DNA from 3 places in the Clostridium sp. HMP27 genome. Region 2 is predicted to be linked to each of the others. Evidence: riboswitches for the same ligand, from Rfam matches in the RefSeq annotation. Region 2 holds a riboswitch; each other region holds the start of a gene.
The links. A riboswitch is a leader RNA that binds a small molecule or an ion and turns the genes downstream of it on or off. The one in region 2 is predicted to bind cobalamin.
Positions count from the first base shown of each region.

Region 1: it holds a riboswitch for cobalamin, as region 2 does, so the genes downstream of both, DP68_RS12035 (cobyric acid synthase) here and cobT (nicotinate-nucleotide--dimethylbenzimidazole phosphoribosyltransferase) in region 2, are expected to answer to the same signal.
Region 3: it holds a riboswitch for cobalamin, as region 2 does, so the genes downstream of both, DP68_RS10875 (methyl-accepting chemotaxis protein) here and cobT (nicotinate-nucleotide--dimethylbenzimidazole phosphoribosyltransferase) in region 2, are expected to answer to the same signal.

Region 1 is NZ_JMFY01000022.1:51,198-63,707, reverse strand. It holds gene cbiB (adenosylcobinamide-phosphate synthase CbiB) at 1-260, opposite strand, end outside; gene DP68_RS12035 (cobyric acid synthase) at 271-1,743, opposite strand; cobalamin riboswitch at 1,999-2,182, opposite strand; gene menA (1,4-dihydroxy-2-naphthoate polyprenyltransferase) at 2,233-3,186, opposite strand; gene DP68_RS12025 (FAD:protein FMN transferase) at 3,203-4,246, opposite strand; gene DP68_RS12020 (FMN-binding protein) at 4,336-5,211, opposite strand; gene DP68_RS12015 (FAD-dependent oxidoreductase) at 5,545-7,410, shown strand; gene DP68_RS12010 (polyprenyl synthetase family protein) at 7,520-8,485, shown strand; gene cobS (adenosylcobinamide-GDP ribazoletransferase) at 8,534-9,292, opposite strand; gene cobU (bifunctional adenosylcobinamide kinase/adenosylcobinamide-phosphate guanylyltransferase) at 9,343-9,924, opposite strand; gene cobC (alpha-ribazole phosphatase) at 9,944-10,537, opposite strand; gene DP68_RS19255 (PAS domain-containing sensor histidine kinase) at 10,748-12,088, shown strand; gene DP68_RS11985 (putative ABC transporter permease) at 12,107-12,510, shown strand, end outside.
Region 2 is NZ_JMFY01000011.1:41,960-54,469, forward strand. It holds gene dapA (4-hydroxy-tetrahydrodipicolinate synthase) at 1-645, opposite strand, end outside; gene DP68_RS05360 (aspartate-semialdehyde dehydrogenase) at 681-1,670, opposite strand; gene DP68_RS05365 (peptide ABC transporter substrate-binding protein) at 2,346-4,004, shown strand; gene DP68_RS05370 (ABC transporter permease) at 4,172-5,122, shown strand; gene DP68_RS05375 (ABC transporter permease) at 5,138-6,055, shown strand; gene DP68_RS05380 (ABC transporter ATP-binding protein) at 6,070-7,089, shown strand; gene DP68_RS05385 (oligopeptide/dipeptide ABC transporter ATP-binding protein) at 7,090-8,055, shown strand; gene DP68_RS05390 (small, acid-soluble spore protein, alpha/beta type) at 8,234-8,488, shown strand; gene DP68_RS05395 (class I SAM-dependent methyltransferase) at 8,558-9,295, shown strand; gene hslO (Hsp33 family molecular chaperone HslO) at 9,315-10,205, shown strand; cobalamin riboswitch at 10,349-10,524, shown strand; gene cobT (nicotinate-nucleotide--dimethylbenzimidazole phosphoribosyltransferase) at 10,833-11,909, shown strand; tRNA gene DP68_RS05410 (tRNA-Val) at 12,190-12,265, shown strand; tRNA gene DP68_RS05415 (tRNA-Asp) at 12,275-12,351, shown strand; tRNA gene DP68_RS05420 (tRNA-Thr) at 12,359-12,433, shown strand.
Region 3 is NZ_JMFY01000018.1:359,197-365,106, reverse strand. It holds gene DP68_RS10900 (AAA family ATPase) at 1-262, shown strand, start outside; gene DP68_RS10895 (GNAT family N-acetyltransferase) at 281-775, shown strand; gene DP68_RS10890 (3'-5' exonuclease) at 957-1,571, opposite strand; gene DP68_RS10885 (LURP-one-related family protein) at 1,735-2,229, shown strand; gene serC (3-phosphoserine/phosphohydroxythreonine transaminase) at 2,314-3,399, shown strand; cobalamin riboswitch at 3,771-3,958, shown strand; partial or broken gene DP68_RS10875 (methyl-accepting chemotaxis protein) at 4,096-5,813, shown strand.

The DNA.
Region 1 (12,510 bases), on a different contig from region 2:
AAAATGTGATAAACCCAAAAATTATCTCTAACTATGTAAAGTATCAAAAATGGAATTATAAAACTGATACAAGCTACAATTAAAACGATAATTCCTCCAAATGTCTTCAATGCTTTATTGGTTTTGCATATTTTTCTTCCTTTGCTCTCTAAAGCCCTTATAAGCTTTCCTATGTATATGACCGGATGAGGAAACCAATATGGGTCTCCTATTATCCAATCAATTATTACTGCCAAAGTTAAATCTATTAAATGTATCATTTAAAAACTCCTATTTTTTAAGTCCCATTATTTCATATATCTTATCCATGTCAAGACTTCTTCTTACTATGTCTGCCAGCATATCTAAGTTCTTTTCTCTTATATTCTCATAGTCCTTAGATTTTTTAAGTTCTATTCCTTTTTTAGCTCTTAATTTATTTATAAGCTTTTCTCTAAACTCAACTCCATCGAATACACCATGTATATAAGTCCCAAATATATTTTTTTCTTTATTTACTGCTCCATCTAATCTTTCTTGAGCTTCTCCATTGCAATCATATATACTAAACATTGGTTTTGCATTTTCCCCATAAGTACAAATACCCATGTGAATTTCATAACCATATATGTCACATTCATGTCCTTTAGCCTTAACTCTTGTAGTAACCTTTTCCTTTTCAAACACTGTGTCTACATCTAAAAGTCCCATACCCTTTGTTTCTTCACAATTAGATTCTACTCCATAAGGATCTTCCAATATATTCCCAAGCATTTGATATCCTCCACAAATACCCATAAGCATTCCTTGTTTAGAATAGTTTTTTATAATTTCTTCAAGACCAGTTTCTCTTAATTTAAGTAAATCTTCTATGGTGTTTTTTGTTCCTGGAATTATTAAGAGGTCTGGATTTCCAAACTCTTCTTTTGAAGTTATGTATCTTACTGAAACATCTTCCTCAAGCTTTAACGCATCAAAATCTGTAAAGTTTGAAATATGAGGAAGTTTTATAATTGCTATATCTATGTCATTAGTTTTTTCCTTATTAAATGTTGTTGCGCCATCTTCATCCTCTAAATCTAATGTAAAGTATGGCACAGTTCCGATGCAAGGTCTATGTATTATATCTTCAAGCATTGTAATTCCTGGTTTTAATATATCTATATCTCCGCGGAACTTATTTATTATTGTTCCCTTCACTCTATTCTTCTCATCATCACTTAGTAAAAGAAGTGTTCCTGCCAGTGATGCAAATACACCACCCTTATCTATATCGCCTACCAGAAGCACTGGTGCATCTACCATTTCTGCAAGACCCATGTTTACTATGTCTCTTTCTCTTAAATTTATTTCAGCTGGGCTTCCTGCGCCTTCAATTACTATTATCTCAAATTTCTTTTCTATTTCTTCAAATTGTTCCTTTAACTTTTCTGCAAATTGAAGTTTCATATTATGGTATTCCATAGCAGTGCTGTTTCCATATACCTTACCATTGAATACGATTTGACACTTTTTATCACTAGATGGTTTTAAAAGTATAGGATTCATGTACACTTCTGGTTCCAATCCTGCTGCATACGCCTGAAGTACCTGAGCTCTTCCCATTTCCTTACCATCATGAGTTATATATGAATTTAACGCCATATTTTGTGATTTGTATGGACATACACTATATCCATCTTGTTTAAATATTCTGCATAATGCTGTTACTAGTATACTTTTTCCAACAGTGGAGCCTGTCCCCTGTAACATTATCTTTGGCATAAAGACACTTCCCTTCAGTTATCTATTATCTATTTTAAATTCATTTATTAATTTAATTTTCATTAATTTTTAATTATCAATGGTTAGTTTTATGGACAAAGCTAACCATTGATAGTTTGATAGGAGATTTATTTTAAATTTCTAGGAGTTTTATAAATAAGAAAAACAGCAGACTTTCGCCTGCTGTTATCAACAAATAAAAAAACCGGGCAAAGCCGGATTTTATCAAACATATTTGTGATCTTTCCCGCCGAAAGCTCTTAAAAGTACACAGGCAGGTTTCCTGGCTTATGAATCACTCTTACCCTTCCCTTCCCCTTTATTAAAGAGTGGATATGAAAGGCTCGTCATCACTTACAGTAGCGGGGGCTGCCGCGGAATTTAACCGCATTCCCTTTTCACCTAATTTTAAATAGGCACCTGAATACATAATATTCAATTGACGATATAATCTTACTACTATATATACTATATGTCAAGATAATAAAGCTATAAATAATTAACTACAGTCATTATTAATATTGAAGCAATATAAGTTAAGTTTATTAATACAAAATTTTTAACTGCTAAAACAAATGTCTTGCTTTTCACTGGCTGGTTATAAAATAATTTTATATTTTTATTTATTGGAATTAAAGTAAAGAGTGTCAATAAAGAAGTTACTGGCAAAATACTTAATATTACTAATATTATTATATCTAAATAGCTGATATAATATAAAACTTTGAATAATTTCAATGCAGATTTTTTCCCTATATAATATGGAAGTGTAAATCTTTTGTTCATGATATCTTCTTCAACATCACAAATATTATTAGCAAGCATTATGTTTGCAATTCCATTTATAGATGGTATACAAACTAAAAATATATAAACCACTTCAAATATATTTATGTTAATGTTTAATATACTATTTTGATACATTATCGTTACAATATTCTCATTATATATATGAATATATATAGATAAAAATGTAATTATAAATCCCATAAATATTCCTGAAAAAACTTCTCCTAAAGGCATTCCGGAAATTGGAATAGGCCCAAATGTATATAAAATGCCCGCTATAAAGGAAACAATACCTATAAGTAAAACAATAACATTTGTGTTAAGGGTTAATGTTATTCCAGCTGCAGTTGCAATTATTAATAAAGTAAATATTATGGATACTGCTGTAGATTGTTTTATATTGTATTTTTCAATTGCATTTTTTGCTTTATAATCATATTCCTCATTTGTATGTGCTTTTTTATAGTCACAGTAATTATTAATGGCAGTGGTAGCCATATCAAAGGTTATTAATGACATAAACATAATTATAAAATTTTTCAAATTAAAACTATCATATTTATATATAGAATAAATTGTACCTAATGTAAATGGTATTACACTTGCAGCCTTTGTTTGAATCTCTACAAATCCTAAGAAACCTTTTAATGTCACTCTTCATTCCCCCTAGCTAGTTCATCATCTTAAACTCCTCATTTATAAGTTTAAAATTATTCTTTAATCCATTAGTTATATATACTTCTTTGTTTTTAGTTACAAAAATAGCTTCTATTCCTTTAGTCTCATTAACAAACTTCATTCCACCATTTAGCCCCTTTGAAAATACTGTGGTAGAAAGTGCATCTCCATCTATTGATTTATCGCTTACTATAGTTACTCCTGCAATTTCATTATTATATGGATATCCATTAAATGGGCTTAAAATATGATGATACCTTTTCCCATCTCTTTCTATAAATCTTTCGTATATACCCGATGTGACAATAGATTTATTTTTAACATCAATGGTACCAATAATTTTCCCTCTTACTTCAAATGGATTTTGAATACCTATTTTCCATGGCTGTCCGTCAATCTTACTGCCCAATGCAAATACATTTCCCCCTAAATCTATAATCGCGCTCTTTACTCCATTTTGTTTAAGTATATCTACAACTTCGTCTGCAGTATATCCCTTTGCAATGCCACCTAAATCGATATTCATTCCTGGATTTTTTAAAAAGATAGACTTATCTTCATTTATTTTAACATCTTTATACCCTACAAGTTTTAATTTATCACTTATTTCTAATTCAGTTGGCACCTTGGCTTCTGGAAGTCCAATACTCCAAAGCTTTACAATTGGCCCTATAGTTATGTCAAAGCTTCCCTGTGATAACTTGGAGTATTCCAATCCCTTTTTTATTATTATATATGTATCATCCTTGACTTTTAAAGGAGATTTCCCAGCAAAACTATTTAACCTCTGAAGTTCTGTACCTTGTTTATTTATACTTACCTCATTCTCAATTTCTTTTATTCTGTCAAATGCCTTAGTAATTATACTTTCATCTTTTTTATCGTATAATGAAATTTTTACTACTGTACCCATAAAAAAATCAGTTTTACTTATGGGTGAACTGTATTTAGTGGAGCCTTCTCTACTGCACGCCACGGTAGTTATAGTAACTATAATTGATATTAATGTCAAATATAACTTTTTTATATTAAACATTTTATAATATCCTCCTTATATATTCTCTAAATAAAAGACCCTAGGTTTTTAACCTAAGGTCTTTATATATAATTATTTCATACATTTTATTATTTAGCAAAATTAACTTTTAATACTGCTGTATCACCTTTTTTTGCATTTTCAAGTAATTCTGTAGAAAGCTTCTTAAAATTTTCTACGGAGTGAGTTGCACCAGCTACAGTATCAACTTTAGCAGGATCTTGTTTTTCAACTAATGCAGCAGCTAAATCTTTAGTATATTTAGCTGGACCTATTTTAACCTTTGCTTCCATATTCTTGTTATATTCTGCATCTTCGCTCTTTAACTTTCCTTCTTTATTAGTATAGTCAAATTTTGCTACAGAAATCTTTCCGTCTTTTACTTCTATTTCAACGAATGGTTTCCATCCCTTATCATCAAAATCTGAAGCTTCTGCCTTATACTTTCCATCCTTTAAAGCCACTGCTTTTTCTTCAGTTTCAAAAGTAACCTTTAATACTGAAGTATCACCCTTTTTAGCGTTTTCAAGTAATCCTGTGGAAAGTTTCTTAAAGTTTTCTACGGAATGAGTTGCACCAGCTATAGTATCAACTTTAGCAGGATCTTGCTTTTCAATTAATGCAGCAGCTAATTCTTTAGTGTATTTAGCTGGACCTGTCTTAACCTTAGCTTCCATGTTCTTATTATATTCTGCATCTTCACTCTTTAATTTTCCATCTTTATTAGCATAGTCAAATTTAGCTACAGCAATTTTTCCACCCTTTACTTCCACTTCAACAAATGGCTTCCATCCTCTTTCATCAAAATCTGAAGCTTCTGCCTTATATTTTCCATCCTTTAAAGCCGCTTGAGTTGTTTCATTTGATGAAGCAGGTTTTGTTTCCTCCCTCTTCTGACATCCCACAAATAAACTTGTACATACGATACTTAAAGCAAGTACTCCTGACAACCATCTTCTCTTCATTCAATTCTTCCCCCTTAATAATTAAGCTAATAACTTCATGAAGTTTGTTAAATAACAAACCTACCATTAAAACCTTTACAATGAAATTATACACAAATATATAAGTTTTTGCTAGTATATTTTTCAATATTATAACTATTTCTATTTATATTTACTATCAAAACAAATTTACGCATCCACAAATTCACATATGAACATATATTTACTCTTGATATTACATAATATATTATTGTATCATATATATATAGTTAAGAATGTGGACATATTCTTAATTTAGATATAAAATTTATTTATAAGGGTAATTAATTATGAATATATTAAAGAGGTGATTAAATGTCGACCAATACAAAAATACTGATTTTAGGTGCTGGGTATAGTGGTGTACATGTAGCAAAAAAACTGGCAAAAAAGTATAAAAAAGATAATTCTGTAGAAATAACATTAATTGATAAAAATCCTTTTCATACTTTAATGACAGAACTTCATGAAGTTGCAGGAGGAAGAGTTCATCCTGAATCAGTTCAAATTGAACTTAGCAAGATTTTTAGTAGGACAAAGGTTAATGTAGTTACAGATTATATAGAAAATGTAAATACTGATCAAAAGGTTGTAACTACTACTTATAGCAAATATGAATATGATTATCTTGTAATAGGTACTGGTTCAGAACCTGCATTCTTTGGAGTGCCAGGAGTAAAGGAAAATGGATTTACGCTTTGGTCATTTGAAGATGCAATAAAAATAAGAAGTCACATTCAATCAATGTTTGAAAAAGCTTCAAAGGAAAGAAACGAAAAGAAAAGGCATGAAATGCTTACTTTTGTAGTAGCTGGTTCTGGATTTACTGGAATTGAAATGGCTGGAGAACTTCTTGAATGGAAGACTAAACTAGCTAAAGAGCATAATGTTGATGAAAGAGAAGTCAAGCTATTAGTTGTAGAAGCGATGTCTACTATCTTAAACATGCTTGATAGACAGCAAGCAGATAAAGCTGAAAAGTATATGGCTAAACATGGAATTGAGCTCTTAAAGAACTCTCCAATAGTTGAAGTAGGTTCAAATAGTATAAAGCTAAAAGATGGAAGAGAAATTCCAACTCAAACTCTTATTTGGACTTGTGGTATACAAGCAAATCAAGAATCAAAAGAATATGGCTTAGAAAGCGGCCGTGCTGGCAGACTGGTTTCCAATGAATATTTGCAAGCAGTCAACAAAGAAAATGTATTTGTAGTTGGAGATATTGCTTATAACGAAGGGGGTTCCTGCGGTGTAAATCCTCAAATAGTTGAAGCAGCACTTCAAACTGGTGGTACAGTAGTTAATAATATAGTAGCATCAATAGAAAAGAAAGAAATGACTAAATACGATGGAAAATATCATGGTTTTATGGTTTCAATTGGTGGAAGATATTGCGTTGCTAACCTTTCAGGTATGAAATTAGCTGGATTCTTTGCAATGGTAATGAAACATTTAGTTAACCTTCATTATCTATGGGGAGTAAATAATATTAATGCTTGCTATCATTATTTAGTTCATGAATTCTTCTCCATGGAAGATAAGCGAAGTATAATGAGAGGACATCTTTCCTCAAAGGCAAATAGATTATGGCTTGTTCCACTAAGATTGTTCATGGGTTGCATTTGGTTACTTGAGGGCTTAAAGAAGTTCATCGGTGAAGATACTTGGGCAAAAGAAGGATTTAAATCATTAATGTATGGCCCAAATACGGACAGCTGGATTATGTCAGGAAATATAAAAATGCCTTTTGAATGGTTATACACAGCAGCTAATTCTGGAGCTTCAGCAACTGCCGAAGGTGGTGCGGCGGCTATGCCAACGCCAATATTAAGCAGTATGCCAAGTTTTTATGCTGCAGTTATGAAGGTTATGATACCAAATCCTGAAATGGCTGTTTGGTTTCAAAGAATGGTTGTTCTTATTGAAGTAGGTGTTGGACTTGCCTTACTTGCTGGATTATTTACATTCTTAGCAAGTGCTGCGTCAGCATTCATGGTTGTTAATTTTATCCTCTCAGCAATGGCTGGGTGGGATATACTTTGGTACTTCTTTGGTGCTATTGCACTAATGGGTGGAGCTGGTAGAACCTTCGGCTTAGATTACTGGGTAATTCCATGGATAAACAAAGTAGTCGGTAACTGGTGGCTTGGAAAAAGAGTACCTGTTTATAAACAAAAATAATATAAAATAATATATAAAATAAATAACTAAAGCTAACAATAGGTAGAGTGAGTTTCACTCTACCTTCTAACTATTTATAAGTTGATATTTAATGTAGAGGACTGATTATATGGATAAAATCTGGAATCAATATGAAGATATAAAAACTGAATTGGCTTCTGTAATCTCAATTATGGAGAAAAACACTAAATGCAAAAATAAAAAGATAGAAACTTCCATAAAAGATTTAATTCACTCTGGTGGAAAAATGCTGCGTCCGGCATTTGTGCTTATTTCTTCACATTTTGGTAACTATGATTCTAACAAAGCTACATCCTTAGCTGCTGTAATGGAAATGATGCACATGGCTACTTTGGTTCATGATGATATTGTAGATGATTCTAAAATTAGACGAGGTCAACCAACAATTCAATCAAAGTATGGTACAGATTATGCAGTTTATATCGGTGACTTTTTATTTTGTATTTGCTTTAAGATTTTAGCATCAATGTCATCTCTTAAAAATATAAAAATAGATAGCAATTCTATGTCAAGAATTTGCTTAGGCGAAATAGATCAATTGAGTTCAAGATTTGACACTGAGCTTTCCGTAAAAAGCTACTTAAGCAGAGTTTCTGGTAAAACTGCTGAGCTATTTTCACTATCATTATATATTGGAGCTGCTGAAAGTGGTTGCAGCGACGCCCTTTCTAGGAAGTTCTGGAAGATAGGACATAATATTGGAATGGCCTTCCAAATTATAGATGACACTTTAGACTATATCGGAACAGATGAATCAATAAAAAAATCTGCAGCAAATGATATAAAACAAGGAATATTTACATTACCTCTTATTTATGCTGCATTAAATAATAAAAAAGACTTTAATCCCTATTTTAAAAAAGACTTCTTTTCAGATCAAGATATAAGAGATATATTTATGTTAGTAAATAAATATAATGGTGTAAATAAATCAATAGAACTTGCTGATAAATATACAAAAAAGGCCTTTAAATTAATAAATAGCCTTCCAGAAAATCCTTATAAGATAGTTTTAAAAGAACTTGCAGAAAAACTTCTTACAAGAAAATATTAATAAGCCCTAAACTAAAGGGACAATATCCTTATTGGATATTGTCCCTTTTTATACTCTTAAAATAGCGGTAAAGGCTATTAAAATTGCAAGCTCCACAAATTCATTATTAGCGCCTAAGCAATCCCCAGTAATTCCCCCTATTTTGCTATTACAAAGTTTTAAAAATAGTAATGTAACTATAAATGCTACAGGAATTACTATAATAGTACTTTCAACTCCTATAAACACTATTGAAAGTGCTATAGTAACAATGAAGCTTATTATAAAATGCCAAATACTTACATTGCCTATAAACAAGTTACCTGTCCCGTTTTTCTTAGCATTTTTACCTATTAAAAATAAAAATACTAATGTACATCTACTGATAACTGGGGCAATTATTATTACAAAATGCCATCCCTTAAGTATTATAAAATTTAGTGCTGCATACCTTGCCAAAATATCAAACATAAGCGCTACGGAAGCAAAGGTTCCTATACGGCTGTCCTTCATTATTTCTATTATTTTATCTTTATCACCTTTAAATGAAAAGAAACCGTCAAATATGTCTCCAAATCCGTCTTGGTGAAGGCATCCCATTATAAGTACCCCTACTGCTAAAGTTAAAACAGTAGTTACCTCTACAGGAAATAACCTCATACAGCCATAGTATACTATCCACTGTATTCCTCCAACTAATAATCCTACTAAAGGAAGCATAGCTGCCCCATCTCTAAAATTCTTAGCCTCACAAGGAAGGCTTCTTTTTACAGGAAGCCTTGTTAAAAACTGAACCATCAATAAAAAATCATATATATATTCTTTCATCCCATTCACCTGCAATATAAATTTAATTAATATTTATTCACTATTATCTATTATTTAATTTTCAACGGCTGTCCACAACATACAAGATAAACCTCATCACTTAAGCTTCCTATGTATTGGTTTATAAAACCTGCAGTATCTCTAAATATTCTCCCAAGCTTATACTCTGGAACTAAACCCCATCCAACTTCATTTGTAACTAATACTAAAGTTCTATTCAGCTCTCGTGACTTTTGTATTAGTTTTTTAAATTCTTCCTTTAAAAGTGCAGTTATTTTATCCACATCCTCCATAGATATAAAATCAAAGTCATTATCAAGCCCTATAGAAAGTAATCCCTGTTCCTGATCAAATAATGTATTTGTAGTCATTACTGTCACACAATCTAAAAGCATGTATTTGTTATCAAAGTTTTCAATTTTCTCTGCAAGATTTTTGTATCCCTCTAAAGTGTCCCACTTAGGATTTCTTCTTTCCTTATGCTTTATAACTCTATCCTGCATTTCTTCATCTGTTATAACTGATGTTGCAATGTATAGCACATCATCCTTATCGTTTAATAAGTTTTCTGCAAAGGTGCTTTTCCCACTTCTTGCTCCACCTGTAACTAATATTATTTTTCCCTGTTCCATACTAGCTTCCTCCTAAACTTTATATATCTGCATGAATAATAAAATCTATGTATAAATTTTCATACTCATATTTCACTAATGTTAAATCACCATTTTTTGAACCAAATTTCCAGAATACATCTAAATTTTCTCCCATAACATAAGTAAGTATAGATCTTATCACCCCGCCATGAGTTACTAAAAGTACATTTTTATCTTCGAGCTTCAGTATTTCTTGAAAGAATTCTTTTACTCTTTCATAAAATTCTACATAGCTTTCGCCATCTGGAGGCGCATAATGCTTCCAATCATCTGACCACTTTTGAAATTCTATAGGATATTCCCTTTGTATATGCTCATAGCTCTTTCCTTCAAATACTCCTAGATTCATTTCATTTAATCTTTTATCTTTTATACACAGTATATCCTTATCTTTTGATACAATACTTGCAGTAGATATTGCTCTTTTCATATTGCTTACATATATTTTATCAAAGTGTATATTTTTAATTTCATTACTTATATACTCTATTTGATTTATTCCCTTATCCGTAATATCTACATCTAAGTTACCATAGTAAAATCCTTTTGAATTTTGCTCTGTTTCTCCATGCCTTAAAAGATATATATTCAACACTTTCACCTCTAATATTACTTATAAATACATTTAATATTATCAAACTAATAAAAATATAGCACTTATTGTAGTCCATTGCAAATAATGTCTTATAAAAATACATAGTTTTTTGATATTATATAAGTTTAAATGAAGGATTTTTTGCACTTTTATAGAATACTTAAGTATATTTAGCGGATTTAGATTTATGAAGGGAGTTAATTATTCATGTTGAAGGTACAAAATTCTAAAAATAAGACATATTTAAATTCAAGCATGCCTTCCAATGATGATGTTATAGAAGTAGTATCATCCAACTTTTTAATGGATAAATTTAATGCTTCTCTTTTAGAATCACTTCTAATACATACAAATGTGGGCATTACTGTCATAGATGAAAACTTTAATATAATTATTTGGAACAAGACCATGAGCAAAATTACAGGGATGCATAAAAGAGATGTAGTAGACTCATGCCTTTTTAAGGCTTTTCCTTTTTTGGAGAAGATTCCAGATATTGAATGGTTTGTTGAAAATAAAACTATGAATAAATATTTACCTTCTGAATCTTATGATTCCACTCCTCTATACTCTTTTTGTCATAAATTCACAAATAGCCAAGGTATTCTTAGAAAGGTTGAAATAGAATTTTGTCCATCTCAGAAAAAAAATGAAAATTGGACTTTGATACTTGTGAAAGATGTAACAGACAAGGAACTTTTAAAGGAACTATCTGAAAAAATAGAGGAAGAAGATAAACTTCTTAAAAAGCTTCAAGAAATAGATAAAATGAAAACAGAATTTTTTGCAAACATATCTCACGAACTTAGAACTCCTATTAATGTAATATTGAGTGCTACACAACTTTTAACTATGGATTTGCACGGGCAACTTTCAATGCATCATGATAAAAAAGAAATTTATTATAATAGCATAAAGCAAAATTCATTCAGGCTTATTAAAATAATAAATAATTTAATAGATATAACTAAATTAGAAGCTGGTTATTATAAGCTATCTTGCTCCAATTATAATATCGTCAGTGTAGTTGAAAACATAACACTATCCATAGCTAGTTATGTAGAAGATAAATCCATTGACCTTATATTCGATACAGATATAGAGGAAAAGATAATATCCTGTGATCCTGAAAAAATCGAGAGAATAGTATTAAACTTAATATCCAATGCATTAAAATTCACTAATCCCGGGGGCTGCATTATGGTTACCTTAAAGGATTTAGGCGATAAAGTTAAGTTATATGTGAAAGATACTGGAGTTGGCATTCCCGAGGATAAGTTAGAGCTTATATTTGAAAGATTTTCTCAAGTGGATAGAACTTTAGAAAGAAATAAAGACGGCAGTGGCATAGGCCTTTCCTTAGTAAAATCTTTAGTTGAGCTTCACGGTGGAAAGATAGATGTTAAAAGCACATTTGGCCAGGGCTGTGAATTTATAATCACACTTCCTGCAATACTCACAAGTGAAAAAATTAACACGTATGAAAATAATTTAGGTGACAACTTAGTTGAAAGAATAAACATAGAATTCTCAGATATATATAAATAATCCTACAAGGAGCTATTTATGAATGAGCTAAATTTAATAAACCATAATATTTATTATCTATTTTTATGCTTCACTGTATATGCTTTTTTAGGTTGGGTTTTAGAAACTATATATGCTACCATTAAAAATGGCTGTTTTATAAATAGGGGGTTCTTAAACGGGCCCTTTTGTCCTATTTATGGCTTCGGAACTGTATTTTTGATAATATTTCTAAAACCCTTTATGAATAATGTATTTACGCTATTTATATTTTCTATTATACTCACTTCACTTTTAGAATACTTTACCGGATATATTTTAGAAACCTTATTTCATAGTAGTTGGTGGGATTATAACAATAGAAAATATAATATAAAGGGTAGAATTTGTTTGGAATTCTCAATATATTGGGGATTACTTTCAATTTTTATATTAAAAATAAT
Region 2 (12,510 bases):
TTCTTTTGGAAGTATATTTGCTACTACAGAAATTACTCCAATACCTCCTAAAGACATTATAGGAATTATTTGATCATCATTTCCTGAATATATATCTATCTTGTCTCTTAAAAGAGCCTTTATTTCAGCTATTTGGCTAATGTTACCACTAGCTTCTTTAATTGCAACCACATTCCTGCACTCAGCGCATATCTTTACTAAGGTAGAAGGTGCTATATTCATTCCAGTTCTAGCTGGTACATTATAAAGCACAATAGGAGTATTTATATTTTTATCTATTTCTTTAAAGTGTTCTAAAAGTCCCTTTTGAGTAGTTTTATTATAGTAAGGAGTAATTAAAAGAAGACCATCTACTCCAATACTTTCTGCCCACTTACTATATTCTATAGTGCCTTTAGTATTATTACTACCAGTACCTGCAATCACGGGAATTCTTCCATGAACTTTATCTACAGTAAACTTAATAGTTTCTTTTCTTTCAGTTTCACTCATGGTAGAAGCTTCACCAGTAGTACCACATATTATTATTGCGTCAGTGCTGTTTGCAATATGCCATTCTATAAGTTCTTCAAGCTTATTGAAATCTATACCATTTTCATCGAAAGGAGTAATTATGGCTACTCCAGATCCTTTGAATATACTCATAATTCACCTCCAAAAATTTAAATTAATAATTTAAATTATTCACTAATCATACACTCTGCAATTTGAATTGCATTTAATGCAGCGCCTTTCCTTATATTGTCAGCAACTACCCATAAATTTAATCCGGAATCTAAACTAAAATCTCTTCTTATTCTTCCAACATATACTTCGTCTTCTCCTGATGAATTTAAAGGCATAGGGTATATTAAGTTTGCTACATCATCTTCAAGTATTATTCCTTTAGAATTCTTAAATAGTTCAAATACTTCTTTAATATCAAAGTCTTTTGATAGCTCAACGTTTATACTTTCGCTATGACTATTTAAAACAGGAACTCTAACAGTAGTAGCGGTTATTTTTAAATTATCATCATGAAGTATTTTTCTTGTTTCATTTACCATTTTAATTTCTTCCTTTGTATATCCATCTTCTAAAAATGAATCAATGTGAGGAAGAAGATTACCTACTATAGCATAAGGGAACTTTTTAGGAGCTTCTCCCTTATAGCCTTCCATTAAATCATTATATCCATTCATGCCTGCACCGGATACAGCTTGATAAGTAGAATAAACTATTCTCTTAATTCCATAGGCATCATATAGAGGTTTTAAAGCTACTACCGCTTGTATAGTAGAGCAATTAGGGTTAGCAATAATACCTTTATGCTTTTTAATATCCTCTGGGTTTACTTCAGGTACTACAAGTGGTACATTAGGATCCATTCTCCAAGCACTGCTGTTATCTATAACCACAGCTCCGTAATTTGCAAAAATAGGAGCAAAGCTTCTGCTTGTATCTCCACCAGCTGAAAATAATGCAAAATCAATTTTTTTATTTTTTATATTATCTTCCTTTAATTCTTCTACAGTATATTCTTTTCCTTCGAAGGAAAGTTTTTTTCCTGCAGACCTAGCAGAAGCAAATAAATATAACTCTGCTATAGGAAAATTTCTTTCTGCAAGTATTTCTAAAAATTTTCTTCCAACCATTCCAGTACAACCAACTACTGCAACATTATAATTCATAAGAGTCCCTCCCTAAAAATAATTACATCTCAAATTATATTCAGATGCTTTATATTATTATATTATATAATGAATAAACATATAAATGAAACATTATGTATAAATTTTTATTAAAGATATTAGAAGTGATAAATAAGAAGATTAATAAATAAAAAAAGAAAAACATCCTTCATTAATTAGAAAATTTCAATCGATTTATATTAATTAAAATAAATTAATTATGGTGGATTTATGAGTGTGGTGGAGAGCCATCTGATTGACACTGAAAAAAAACTGTGTTAATATAGTTAAAATAATGTAATAAAAACGTCACAAATAGAATGACAAAGACAAACGAGTTTTCTTAAGATACATATTTATTTAGAGGTTATTCTTTGTATAAATATATAATTATTGCAAGACTCTTATTTTTATCTTGTATTTATATAAAAATATAAACTAAGTATATCAAACATATAAATAAGTATATAAAAATACGAATTAATCACATAAAAATACAAATACATATATAAAGGTAAATTAAAAGTTTTAATAAAAGTATGGAATAAGCTATCTTAATAAATTAAGATACATTAGTTCATAATTATAATAGTTAATTTCCATAGCTAACTATAATGTTAACAATATAATTTTTAAATTATATAATTATAAGTAATTATAAAGGGGGAGTTTATAGTGAAAAGAAACAAGATACTAGCACTTATCTTAACTGCTGCGCTTACACTTACAACATTTGTTGGATGCGGCAGTGGAGACAAAAAGTCAGCAGGTGGAGAAACTAAACCAAAAGTTATGAGTTTGGAGCTTGCAGATATTAAAACTTTAGATTCAGGATTAGCATCAGATACAGCATCATTTACTGCAGTAGGTGCTGGTTTTGAAGGACTTGCAAGAGTTAACAATGGAAAAGTTGAAAAAGCTGGTGCTGAAAGCTGGGAAGTTTCAGCGGATAAAAAAACTTATACTTTTAAATTAAGAGATTATAATTGGTCAGATGGAAAACCGGTTACAGCTAAAGATTTCGTTTATGGATGGACAAGAATACTAGATCCAAACACTAAATCAACATACTCATTCTTTATAGAAGGAGTTAAAAATGCTGGAAAGTTTATGAAGGGACAGGCTAAGGCCGAAGATCTTGGCTTAAAGGCTAAGGACGATAAAACTTTTGTAGTAGAGCTTGAAAGACCAATACCATACTTTGAAGAAATGATATCATTCCCATTACTTGTACCAGTTAGAGAAGATATAGCAAAGGCTCAGGGAGATAAATATGGTACAGACCCAACAAAGATGGTTTATAATGGACCATATACAATTACTGCGTGGCAGAAGGGTGCTAAGTTAACATTAAAGAAAAATGATAAGTATTACGATAAAGACGCGGTTAAAACAGATGAAGTTAACTTATCAGTTATAAAAGAAATGCAAACAAGATACCAGATGCTTATGAATAAAGAAATAGATGCAGTAGCTGTTACTGGTGAGTATATTGATAAACTTAAAAAGGATGTAGAAGCAGGTAAAATTTCTGGTATAGGGCAAGCGGACCCAGTTTCTTTCTATATGATATTTAATCAAACTGGAAAAAATAAGCTTTTAACTAATCCTAAAATTAGATTAGCTTTCTCACTTGCTATAGATAGAGAAACTTATGTTAATAAGATTTATAAAAGAGGATTTGTTGCTTACGGTGTTGTATCACCACTTATAAAAACTGGAGATGTAGAATACAGAAGTAAAATTGAAGAGCCATTAAAGGAAGTAATTGCTCAAAAGAAAGATCCTAAAGCTTTATTTATAGAAGGATTAAAGGAACTTGGGTTAGATCCAGATCCATCAAAACATACTGTAAGATATCTTCCACAGGATAGCAGTGCCTTTGATAAACAATCAGCTGAATTCTTCCAAAATCAATGGAAGTCAAAAATAGGTGTTAATGTGCAGCTTGATTCAGCAGCAAGCTTTGCAGATTACTTGAAGAAAACACAAGATGGTAACTTTGAAATTGCGATGTCTGGTTGGGGCGCAGATTTCAATGATCCGGATTCATTTATAGGATTATTCCAAAAGGATAACGGAAATAACTATGGTAAGTATAACAGTGCTAAATATGAAGAGCTATTAAACAAGATCAAAAATGAAACTGATAATACCAAGAGATTAGAATTATTTGCACAAGCTGAAAAATTACTTATTAATGAAGATGCAGGTATAGCTCCTATATACTATAAAGATAGAAGAAACTTCTTCCAAAATAGTGTAAAGGGACTTCAACACCCAGCATTTGGAGCAACATATGAATTAAAATGGATTTATAATGAAGGAAAATAGGGGAAAATAAAGAGTATGAATACTACAATGGGGTTTGTAGAGCCTTATTGTAGTATTTGTATGTTAAGGACAAAATGGTATATTATGGGGCTGAAAAAAACATATGGAATTTGGAAATTCCAGTGGTTACATAAATTTTAACTGGAAATCAAGGAAGGAGGATATAAATGATAAAATATATATTAAAGAGATTAGGATACATGCTAATAACTTTATGGGTAATAACTACAATAACATTCTTTTTAATGAATTCTATACCTGGAGATCCTGTATCGGTTCAAGCGCAAAAACTTCCGCCAGAAACTAGGGAAATAATAAAAGAAAAATATGGGCTTAATAAGCCACTGTCTACAAGATACGTTATTTATTTAAAGAATATAACAAAGGGAGAATTAGGTGATTCCTTTATAACTCCTGGATATAGTGTGCAACAAATAATTAAAGATAAGTTTCCTAATTCATTAAAGCTTGGTTTGCAGGCAATAGCTTTAGGATTAACTATAGGTATAATACTCGGTATAATAGCCGCATTTAGAAGAAATACAAAGGTCGACTACTCAGTAATATTCCTTGCAATACTTGGAGTTTCTATACCAAGCTTTGTTCTAGCAGCGTTACTTCAAAAGGCAGTAGGGGGTAAAATAGGACTGCCTAGTGCAGGCTGGTATGCACCTGGAGAATATTTAAGTGGATTTAAATATACAATACTTCCAACTATAGCGCTATCCTTTTCAAGTTTAGCAACTTATGCAAGATACATGAGAACTTCGGTTTTAGATGTTGTAGGACTAGACTATATATTAACAGCGGAGTCTAAGGGTGTATCTAAAGTAGCCATAGCGTGGAAACATGTTATAAGAAATGCAATATTACCTGTTATTACTATACTTGGACCACAGGTAGCCGCAGTTATCACAGGATCTATAGTAATAGAGAGAATATTTAATATTCCTGGGCTTGGAAATTCCATGATAGATGCTATTTTGACAAATGATTATAATGTAATTATGGGACTTACAATATTCTATTCTGCTCTATATATAATTTCACTGTTAATAGTTGATATATTATATACAGTAATAGATCCAAGAATAAGACTTACTGGTGGAAAAAGATAGGAGGTCAAAGGTGTAATGGTAAATTTAAATAAAGAAAAATTTAAAGTTTTAGGATATGATGCAGAAAATGCTGATATTATAGTACGACCTAATTTGACCTACTGGCAGGATGCATGGAGAAGATTAAAGCAAAATAAGGTTGCTATGTTTTCTATGATATTATTGGTGATTATAATACTCATGTGCATAATAGGACCTTGGATATCACCGCATAAGTTTTCTGTTCAAAATACAGACAAAATGAATCTTTCACCAAACGGTGAATATTGGTTTGGAACAGATAATTTAGGAAGAGATTTATTTTCAAGACTTTGGATTGGTGGTAGAGTTTCTATCACTATAGGTATAATAGGAACGATAATTGAGGTAGTTATAGGTTGTATATATGGAGGTATTAGTGGATACTTTGGAGGAAAAGTAGATGATATAATGATGAGAATCGTAGAAATACTTATAAGTATACCATATATGCTAATAGTTATAATACTATCCATATTTATGGGAAAGGGTATGATGTCTCTTTTAATTGCACTATGCATTACTGGTTGGACAAGTATGGCTCGTATGGTTAGAGGACAGGTTATGCAGCTTAAACAATCAGAGTATGTACTTGCAGCTCAGGCATTGGGAGCAGACCCTAAAAGAGTAATACTTAAACATTTAATACCAAATACTATTGGAGTAATAATTGTTTATATGACTTTTGATATTCCGTCATTTATATTTGCTGAGGCATTTTTAAGCTTCATAGGACTGGGAATACAGCCTCCTGAAACTAGCTGGGGTGCAATGACTTCTTTCGGACAAGCGGTTATGGATTTTTATCCATATCAATTAATTTTCCCAGCACTAGCTATTTCATTAACAATGTTAGCATTTAACTTACTTGGTGATGGATTAAGAGATGCTCTAGATCCTAAGCTTCGTCAGTAAAGGAGGAGATAATTATGTCACATTTGCTTGAAGTTAAAGATTTGAAAGTTACATTTCACACTTATGCAGGTGAAGTGCAATCCGTTAGAGGAGTATCTTTTCATGTAGATAAGGGGGAGACCTTAGCTATAGTTGGAGAATCTGGTTGTGGTAAGTCAGTAACTTCTAAATCCATAATGAGATTAATACCTACTCCTCCAGGAGATATAAAAGAAGGTTCACAAATACTATTTGATGGAAAAGATGTTTTAAAGATGTCAGATAAAGAACTTAGGGATTTAAGAGGAGAAGATATAAGTATGATTTTCCAGGATGCTATGACATCCTTGAATCCTACAATGAAAATAGGAGATCAAATAGCTGAAAACTTAATTATTCATCGAGGAATGAATAAGAAAGAAGCATTAGATGAAGCTGTAAAAATGCTTAAATTAGTTAATATACCAAATGCAGATAAAAGAGTAAGTCAATATCCACATGAATTTTCAGGTGGTATGAGACAAAGAGCAATGATTGCCATGGCACTTGCTTGTAATCCAAAAGTTCTAATAGCTGATGAACCTACTACTGCGCTAGATGTTACAATTCAGGCTCAGATAATGGATCTTATAAGAGAACTTCAGGATAAGCTTGGTACAGCAGTTATACTTATAACTCATGACTTAGGGGTAGTTGCTGGTGTAGCAACTAAAATTCAGGTTATGTATGCAGGTATGATAATTGAAAGAGGTACTAGAGAAGAATTATTTTATAACTCAAAGCATCCGTATACTTGGGCGCTTTTACAATCAGTACCAAGACTTGATACAAAACATAAAAATGAATTATATTCAATACCAGGAACTCCTCCAGACTTATTAAAGCCTCCAGTAGGCTGTCCGTTTGCTTCAAGATGTGCTTACTGTATGGAAATTTGTAATGAAGAAATGCCTGAGGTAACAAAACTTTCAGAAACTCATGAAGTACAATGTTGGTTACAGCATCCTCTTGCACCAAAGGTTGAGACTCCAAAATTTGAAGGAGGTGCAATATAGGTGGAAAAAGAAGTTTTAATTCAGGTTAAGAATCTTAAGAAATATTTTAAAGTTGGAAAAAATGCTACTTTAAAGGCTGTAGATGATGTAAGTTTTAATATAAAAAAGGGAGAAACCTTAGGACTAGTTGGAGAATCAGGTTGTGGTAAAACAACTTGTGGAAGAACAGTACTTGGACTATATGGAGCTACAGGTGGAGAAGTTTTATTTGAAGGCACTGATATACACAAGCTAAAGGGTAAAGCGAAAAAGGAATATACTAAAAATGCACAAATAATCTTCCAGGATCCTTATGCATCGCTAGATCCAAGAATGACAGTAGGAGATATCATTGCTGAAGGAATAGACATACATGGCATTCATAAGGGAAAAGAAAGAACTAATAGAATATATGAGCTTTTACAGCTAGTAGGTTTAAATAAGGAACATGCATCAAGATTTCCTCATGAGTTTTCAGGAGGGCAAAGACAGAGAATAGGTATAGCAAGAGCATTGGCTGTTGAACCAAAGTTTATTGTGTGTGATGAGCCAATTTCAGCACTTGACGTTTCTATTCAAGCTCAGGTTGTAAATTTACTTATAAAATTACAAAATGAACTTGGACTTACTTACTTATTTATTGCTCATGATCTTTCAATGGTAAAGCATATATCTGACAGGGTTGGAGTTATGTACCTTGGAACTATGGTAGAGCTTGCTTCAAGTGAACACTTATATGCAAAGCCATTACATCCATATACTCAAGCACTTTTATCTGCTATTCCAATTCCTGATCCAGAAGTTGAACAAAGCAGAAGCAGAATAATGCTTGAAGGAGATGTTCCAAGTCCTATAAATCCAAAGCCAGGATGCAGATTTGCACCAAGATGTAAATATGCAAAGCCTGTATGTAGTGAAGTTTCACCTGTATTTAAAGAGGTTGAAAAAGATCACTTTGTAGCATGTCATTTATTTGAAGATAAATAGTATTTAATAATGCCCTAAAATCAGTGTAATGGCTGGTTTTGGGGTTTTATTTTGGGTTTTAAGCTTAATTATTTTCTTAAATAGAGATTAGATTTTGATTTGAAAAATTGAATAAATATGTCCCCATCTGTAAAAACTATTAAATAACGTAATTAATTTTTTTACGGAGGGGATTATTATGGGAAAAACACCACTTAAAAAGGTTATTAAGGCTAAATTAAAATCAAATAGAGAACTTACTGAAGCAGAAAAGCTTAGAGAACAAATTAAATATGAAATTGCTGATGAATTGGGTTTGATAGATAAGGTAGAGAAATATGGATGGAGCAGCTTAACTTCAGAGGAAACAGGAAGAATAGGTGGAATAATGACTAGAAGAAAAAAACAAATGAATATTCCTAAAAATATTGACTTGCAAAAAAATAATTTATAATATAAATTTATTAATGAAACATCTCAATTTTGAGATGTGCTGATTTATATTGGATAAAGGGGAACGGTTATGGAGTGTTACAAAGAATTTGCCCATATTTATGACAATCTTATCAAAGGTGATGTGGATTATTTTAAATGGGCAAATATTATATTGGATTTATGTAATGAGTTTAATGTGCCCAAAAGGGAGTATTTAGACTTGGCTTGTGGAACTGGAAATTTAACAGAACATATAGCCAAAGGTTTCTTAAATACTTGGGCAGTGGATTTATCAGATGATATGCTTACTGAAGCTGAAAATAAGCTTAGAAATAAAGGTATAAAGGGAAAGTTTGTATGTCAGGATATAAGTGAATTGGAACTAAATAAGCAATTTGATCTTATAACATGCTGCTTAGATTCTACTAACTATTTAACAGAAAATGAAGATATATTAAATTATTTTAAGGGTGTACATAAGCATTTAAAGGATGAAGGTATTTTTATATTCGATATAAATTCATATTATAAGCTTTCTAATATATTAGGAAATAATATATTTACTTATGATGAAGAAAACGTGTATTATACTTGGGAAAATGTCTTTGAAGATAATATAGTGGACATGTACTTGACTTTCTTTTTGAAAGAAGGAGAGCTTTATAGAAGATTTGATGAACATCATACAGAAAGAGCATACACTGAGAAGGAGCTAGAAGAACTTATTGTTAAAGCTGGGTTTAAAATAGCAAAGGTACTAGATAATTATGAGCATGAGGATATATCTTCTACAAGTGAAAGAATAGTGTATGTGCTCACAAAATAGGAAATCAGGAGGAAATAAAATGAGTGATAAATTAGTTAGAGCAATTGCAAGTAATGGTGACATAAGAATTATTGCAGCTATTACAACAGAACTTGTGAATGAAGGAGTAAAAATTCATGAATGTGCTCCTACAGCAGCTGCTGCACTAGGAAGAATGCTTACTGCAGGAACATTAATGGGTGCAATGTTAAAATCAGAGAAGGATTCTTTAACTATTCAAATATCTGGAGGCGGGGAGGCAAAGGGTGTTCTTGTTACTGCTTATTCTGATGCAAGCGTAAAAGGATATATAGGGAACCCTAAGGTTGATTTACCTGCAAATAGCAAAGGAAAACTTGATGTTGGAGGAGCTATAGGCATAAATGGTAAGGTTACCGTTATAAAGGATATGGGACTTAGAGAGCCTTATGTTGGACAGATACCTATTTATTCAGGAGAAGTAGGGGATGATCTTGCGTATTATTTTACAGTTTCCGAGCAGACTCCTTCTGCTGTTGGACTTGGAGTTCTTGTAGATACTGATTTAAGTATTAAAGCGGCAGGTGGATTTATTATTCAAATGATGCCAGGAGCAAATGAATTAGCCGCTGATTTAGTCACTTATAGGCTTCAGGATATGAAATCTGTAACTGATTATATAGTACAAGGAATGAGTATTGAAGAAATACTTCAGTTTATATTTGAAGATATGGATTTAAAAATATTAGATAATATGACTCCAAAATATCAGTGTGATTGTACAAGAGACAAGGTAGAAAGAGTATTTATGAGCATAGGAGAAAAAGACCTTACTGAATTATATAATGAAAATAAAACTGAGGAATTAAAGTGTCACTTTTGCAATACAAGCTATAAATTTACTAATGAACAAATAGGAGAAATTTTAAAAAAATCAGGAAGCAAGAATTAAGCATGAATTAATAACCATTAAAATACATTGTAATTAACGAAGGGTTGTACTATAATTTTATCATGAAGTATCCTGATAACTTGAGATGAGCTGATTTATAATGAAATTATAAATTTCTATAAATCATGCATAGTTAGTAAAAATTTAATATGATTATTTTAGGTGCTGATATAGTTTAAAAGAGAAAGTGGTGAGAAGCCACTGCAGCCCCCGCTACTGTAAGAGTTGACAAATCCCATTTATCCACTAGATATTTCTAGGAAGGAGGGAGGAGGAAGAAACTTAAGCCAGGAGAACTGCCTGAAATACATTGCTACAATGCTTCGGAGGGAAGATATAAGCTTACTTTGTATATGTATTCCCTTGCTTTTGCAAGGGATTTTATTTTTTAATGATATAACATATTTAAGTTATTTAAACCATTATATTAATAAGTATTACATATTTAAAATAAGAATCTCCCTGTTGATTTGGGATGATTCTTATTTGTTTTTATCCAGTATATGCCACCTGAATCTATGAATCACTTGATATTAAAAATGCAGTAAGAGTTAAGATCTTGAAAATAAGTGCTATTAGTATTATAAAAAGTAAATTATTATTTTTAAATTTTAGGAGGAATGGGAAATGGAATTATTAAAAGAAACATTGCAAAGTATTGCACCAGCTAATGATGAGGCGATAAAAGATGCTTGGAAGAGAATGGACAGCCTTAGTAAACCTATAGGAAGTTTAGGAGAATTAGAAAAAATGGCTATAAAGATATCTGGTATTACTGGGAAAGTAAAGAATAAAATAAATAAAAAAATAACTATAGTTATGAGTGCTGATAATGGAGTGTTAGTAGAAGGAGTTAGTGCATGCCCTCAGGAGCTTACAGCTATTATTACAGATAATTATACTAAAGGTGTTACAGGTATAGGTGTCTTATCTAATTATGCTAAAGCAGATGTATGCGTAGTAGATATAGGTGTGAATGCAAACTTTAATAACCCTAAGATAATAAATAAAAAAATAGCTTATGGAACTAAAAACATGGCAAAAGAAGCGGCTATGTCAAGAGAAGAAGCTATAAGAGCCATTGAAGTAGGAATAGAAATGGTAGATAAATATGTAAGTGAGGGATATGATTTATTTGGTACTGGAGAGGCAGGAATGGGTAATACTGCCACTAGTGCGGCAGTTATAAGCGTACTATCTGGAATAGATTCTGATTTAATAGTAGGTAAAGGTGCTGGGCTTACAGAGGAACAATTTGTGAACAAAAAAAATGTAATAAAAAGGGCTATTGAATTAAATAATCCTGATAAAAGTGATGCTATAGATGTTTTATCAAAAGTAGGTGGTTTTGATATAGCAGGATTATGTGGATGCTTTCTAGGTGCAGCCAAAAATAGAGTACCCATTGTAATAGATGGGGTTATATCTTCAGCAGCTGCATTGTGTGCTTATAAGTTAAATCCCAATGTAAAAGATTTTATGTTTCCGTCTCATATCCCAGTAGAACCAGGTGCAACTTGTGTAATGAATGAAATAGGTCTTAAGGCAAATTTAGGTTTAGATATGAGGTTAGGAGAAGGTTCAGGATGTCCTATAGAGTTTTTAGTAATAGAATCTGCTTTATGTATAATGAATGATATGCATACGCTAGAAGAGGCAAGTATACATAACACTGAATTTTTTGTAGATATTAGAGAAGATTAAATTACGACGTTTTCTAATACTGAACCTCACGTATGAGATTTACATTTAGGAAAACGATTTGATACACAAAGAAGCTCTAATGCTTGTTCAATGTTTTCTACAATGTAAATCTCATACTTATATTCAATATTAAAAGTATCTTCATGCATACTGCTGAAGGAAGAAATTTCGCTTTGGCGAAAGTTTCTATAAAAATATAAAAAAGTTTAATTTTTTTATTGACAAAAGTCATATCAGCTTATATAATAATAATTGTCTTAAACGACACGCAAGTATTTATGGGAGCATAGCTCAGCTGGGAGAGCATCTGCCTTACAAGCAGAGGGTCACAGGTTCGATCCCTGTTGTTCCCACCATGATACTGCGGCCCAGTGGCTCAGTTGGTTAGAGTGCCGGCCTGTCACGCCGGAGGTCGAGGGTTCGAGTCCCTTCTGGGTCGCCATAATTATGCTGGCATGGCTCAACGGTAGAGCAGCTGACTTGTAATCAGCAGGTTGGGGGTTCGATTCCTATTGCAAGCTCCATGAATTTACTAAAATAAGGCCCCTTGGTCAAGCGGATAAGACACCACCATTTCACGGTGGTAAAACGAGTTCGAGTC
Region 3 (5,910 bases), on a different contig from region 2:
AGAAGTTCATTCTTTTCTTCAGGCATTTAAATCGAAGCCAGTATACTATATTACACTAAATCCAAATATTGGTTCAGTGATAGAAAGAGAAAGAAGGCGTAATAAAACAGGATATACAACCTGGGATGTTAAACCTCTTCATGAAGTACTGATAAATGAAAATCCAAAAGTAGGACTTTGGCTAGATTCATCCAATATGACTCCTGAAGAAACTGTAGAAGAGATTATAAAACGTGCAGAATCCGAGGCGCGTATTATGTAATGAGCTAGGAGTGGTGAAATGATGAATAGAATTTATGTAGAAAAATTCCTATCAGACGAAGATTTTAAACATTATTTTATTTTAGTTTCTAATGAAAAAGTAATGGCAATGGTTACAGAAAGAGCAATTCCATTGGATGAAGCAAGAAGTAACTTTAAACTATTATTAGAGAGGAATAAAAGACATAAAGCTTTTGGAAGCTTTAAGGTTTTTGAAACAACCACAAATAACTTTATAGGTTTATCAATGTTGAAGATAAATGAAGATGACTTAAGTGAAGCAGAACTTGGATATTTATTACTTCCTGAATTTTGGAGAAAGGGATATGGAAGTGAAATTGCAAAAATGCAGCTAAATAAGGCCAAAGAATTAAAAGTATTACATCGAATTACAGCAATAATAGATCCTAATAATATAGCATCAAAAAAGATATTGTTAAGTAATGGTTTTATTTCAGAAAAAATATGTGAAATTGATGGGCTGCCGGGAGAAATACTTAGTAAAACTATATGATAGTGTATTTAATAATAAAATAACCTCAACCATAGAAAACATCTTCCAATGATGTAGGGTGCTTTTTTATGTGCTATATCTTGAGTGCCACCAACATGACAAGCTTATATAAAGGTATGAGGCAAGCATCGTAATAGAGCCTGTCCCATACCTTTTTAGACTAATGGCAGAGAGGAATATTTTAAATACCATTAACCATATTAGTAAAATATTTTGGTGGGATATATCCTTTTTTTATTCCTTCTGTAACTAGCAAATATGTAGCTGTGGTATCAAATCTAGCATCGTGAAAGCTTCCTGTTTCGTTAAAAAGTTTTTTGCTTAAGGTATCTATATGAGAATTTTCTATATTAAGAAACCTTAAAGCTTCTTCAAGTTTAGGTGCTTTAATAGCGTCATGATTATTTTTAAAATTACATATATTTTTGTAATAATTCATAGTGCAAAATATATGTTTATAATTAAAGTCTTCTCCACATCCTTCTAATTCAGAAGTCAAAAAATTTATATCAAAATTAACATTATGACCTATGATAACATCCGCAGTTTGAAAGTCTACTAGAAATTCTTCAAGACAATCCTCAAAATATCTACCATTACTTAATTCGTATAACTTTTCAATGCTAAAACCATGAACTTTTTCTGCACTTGGCTCTACATACTCCACGGTGAAGAAAATATTTTTACCAATAGTTTTGGTTGGTTTTAAACTGGTGTCAACGAAAATATAGCTGAGCTGACATATGCTGCCTGGTCTTAAACCTGTTGTTTCTGTATCGAAAAATATCATTTTCATATTTGAAAATCCTCCTAGAGTTGTTTCATTATATATTATAGTAAAGTGTAGAGGAAGTGACAAGAGTATAGAATCTTCGTGGGTGTAATCATATAAGGCTAAAAATCTACATATATGATATAATATTTAAAATAATTAATGGGCTAGAATAGGGGGAGATTAAATGAAATATAAGATTCGGCAGAAAGTTTTTAGTTTTGCAGATAATTTTATAATCAAGGATGAAAGTGACAGACCTTGGTTTGTTGTAAAAGGAAAATTCTTTTCAATTGGAGATAAATTAGCTATAGAAGATCTAGATGGCAATCAGTTATTTTATATTGAACAAAATCTATTTAAGCTGTTACCGGAATATCATATTTTTCAAAGTAATATACAAGTAGCGAAGGTGAAAAAGGAGCTTACCTTTTTTAAACCAAAGTTTTCTATAGAAAGTAAGTTTGGAGAATATGAAGTGAATGGAGATATTTTTTCCTATAGCTTTCAAGTAATAAAAAACAAAAGAATAGTTGCAACTGTTAATAAAAAGTGGTTTACTTTTGCAGATACCTACGGAGTAAACATTATTGATGAAGAAAATCATCCATTCCTATTGACGTTGGTTATTGTAATTGACCAGGTTGTTCATGATAAAAGTAATAGTAACAATTCTAATTAATTTAAATATTTACAGTAGTACATAATATGAATTTTATACTATAATATATAAATCAAGGTTATCAAAACAAAAGGGGGGCTTTTTATGTCAAGAGTATATAATTTTTCTGCAGGTCCGGCTGTATTACCAGAGAAGGTACTTAAAGAAGCAGCAGAGGAAATGTTAGATTATAATGGCACTGGTATGTCAGTTATGGAGATGAGTCATCGTTCTAAGGCTTTTGAAAAGATTATTGGAGATGCTGAAAAGTGTTTAAGAGATCTAATGAACATACCTGATAATTATAAAGTGTTATTTCTTCAAGGTGGAGGACATCAGCAATTTGCAATGATTCCAATGAATTTGATGAAAAATAAGGTTGCAGACTACATTAATACAGGTCAATGGGCAAAAAGGGCGATGTTAGAAGCAAAAATATATGGAAAAGTTAATCTTATAGCTTCTTCAGAAGATAAGAATTACTCATACATACCTGATTTAAAAGAGTTAAAGATTTCTGATGATTCAGATTATGTGTATATATGTCATAACAATACAATTTATGGAACTAAATATAATCAATTGCCAGATACAGGAGATAAGATACTAGTTGCGGATATGTCCTCAGATATTTTATCTGAACCAATAGATGTAACTAAATATGGTCTTATATTTGCAGGAGCTCAAAAGAACATAGGTCCTGCAGGCGTTGTTATAGTAATAATTCGCGAGGATTTAATTACTGAGGATGTACTACCGGGAACTCCAACTATGTTGAAATACAAGACTCATGTAGATAATAATTCATTATATAATACTCCACCAGCATATGGAATATATATATGTGGGAAAGTGTTTAAATGGCTTGAAAATAAGGGTGGACTAGAAGCAATGAAGAAAATTAATGAAGAAAAGGCTGCAATACTTTATGAATATCTTGATTCAAGCAGCATGTTTAAAGGAACAGTTGTAAAGAAGGATCGTTCATTAATGAATGTACCTTTTATAACTGGATCGGATGAATTGGATGCTAAGTTTGTAAAGGAAGCTAAAGCAGCTGGATTTGAAAACTTAAAAGGACATAGAACTGTCGGAGGAATGAGAGCAAGTATATATAATGCTATGCCAATAGAAGGTGTAAAAGCTTTAGTTCAATTTATGAAAAAATTTGAAGAAGAGAATAAGAAATAAGTTATATGTAAGTTATAAATTGAAAAATTAAAATTTGTACTTTCATAATACAAAGCAATATTTAGAAGTTAAAAGCTAGTCGTTATATAACGACTAGCTTTTTTAGATAAAGTTATTATTTGTTTTACGCCATTATTGTATATAAATAAGCTTATATAATTTAAGCATATTTGTGATAAAATGTAGGAGTTGTTAAAAATATTATGGGAAAAATGTTGAAATATTGCAGAAATGAGGTTAAACTTATAGAGAAATGAGAAAATATGTTATAAAGTACTAATAAATGTTATTTGTAAATAAAGCATTAGTTTGATAGATAATAAATTATGTATTAATCCTAATGTTTAAGGATGACAGTTTTAAATAATTAATTGAATAATTTTAAAATAGGTTCAATAGATAAGTAATTTATTGAGTATAAGAGAATCTGGGTGAAAATCCCACATGGTCTCGCCGCTGTAAGAGAATAGTTTTTTCAATTGCCACTGGATAGCTCTGGGAAGGGTGAAAAAGCGTTGACGCTCAAGTCAGAATACCTGCCTATTTTAAGCTGCCAAAAACTCTACGAGAAATAGAGGGAGGGGATTGAAATGATTCATGTAGATTTTCAATAAATAGCCATTTAACCATTAGGTTAAAGGGTTATTTGTCATGGGATTTTTAGAGTTAAGATTTTCAAAAAAGGGGAGCAATAAAATGAAATTTTTTAATAATTTAGGTGTAAAGAAAAAACTTAATATGGTATTTACAATAATATGTATTTTCATACTTTTAATTGGTGCGCAAGGAGTATTTAGTTCTGCAAAAATAAGTAAAAGCGCAAATAACATGTATAGCAATAACTTAATATCTATCAAAAATTTGGAGGAAACAAAGGGGAATTTAAATGAGATTAGAGCTAATATTCTTAGAATTGTTTATGAGAGGGATAGGTCAAAATTAAATGAACAAATAAAAACTATAGATGATTTAACAAATAAAGATATACTATTAGAACAAGAATATCAAGCTTTACCTGAAATATCAGAGGAAGAAGAAAGAAATTATGCTGACTATAAAAATGATTTAGAAAAATATAGAGAAGCAAGAGGTAAAGTTATAGAACTTGCCCAAGCTAATAATTATGATGAAGCAGTTAAATTATATAATTCAGCTGTATCACCAATAACAGATAGTATGTTTGAAAAGATAAAAAAGTGCGTTGAAATAAATGAAAGTTTAGCAAAGCAGGATAACATAGATAACATAGCTCAATTTAACAAAGTTAGAAATACCACTTTAATTTATACACTAATAGCATTTTTAATAATAATTTTTATTGCATATGTAATAGTAAAAAATATAATGAATCCATTGAATAAGATAAAGAATTTGGCACAAAGATTATCAAACTATGATTTAACAGAGCCAATTGATATTACAAGGAAGGATGAGTTCGGACAAACAGGTGTAGCTTTAAATACAGCACAGGAAAATGTAAGTAACTTAGTAAAAGTAATTATGGAAAATTCACAGGATATAAGTGCCTCTTCTGAAGAACTTTCGGCTACTGTTGAAGAATTAGCAACAAAGGCAGAAACTATTGATGAAGCAGTAGATAGCATTGCTGCAGTTATGCAAGAGTCTAGTGCTACATCACAGCAAATAAGTGCATCTGCACAAGAAGTAGATTCAAGTATTAATGTACTTTCTTCTAAAGCTATGGAAGGGAGCAGTAATGCAAATAACTTTAAAGAAAGAGCTAAAGAAGTTAAAAATAAAAGTCAGCAAGCTATAGAGGAAACTCGAAGGATATATATTGAAAAACAAAAGAATATGCTGAAGGCTATAGAAGACGGAAAGGTAGTAGATAGCATAAAAGTTATGGCAGATACTATAGGAAGTATAGCAGGACAAACTAATCTTCTTGCGTTAAATGCCGCTATAGAAGCAGCAAGAGCTGGAGAGCAAGGAAGAGGTTTTGCAGTAGTGGCAGAAGAGGTAAGAAAACTTGCAGAGCAATCAGCACAAGCGGTAATAAATATTCAAGATACTATTTCTAAAGTTCAGCAGGCATTTAAAAGTAGTATTGATACAGGCAGCGATATATTAGAATTTATTAATAAACAGGTTCAGGAGCAATTTATGCCTATGGACAAACTGGTGATCAATATTATAACGACTCGGATTTTGTAAGCAAAATGTCTGAAGAAATTGCAGCTATGGCAGAAGAAATTACCGCCACAGTAGAGCAAGTCAGTGAAGCAGTATTGAATATGGCACATGCCTCACAAAAATCAAGTTCAGAAGCAGAAACGATAAAGATAAGTATGGATGAAAATACAAAAGCTATAGATCAAGTAGCAATAACAGCACAAAGTCAAGCAGAACTTGCTCAAAGATTAAATGAAATAGTTCAAAAGTTTAAGATTTAGGCAACTTGAAGTTATATATTGTAAGAGTTACAAATAAAGTCGATGAGAATATTGGATTAAATAAGATATAAAGTAAAAAACACTTGACATATTATAA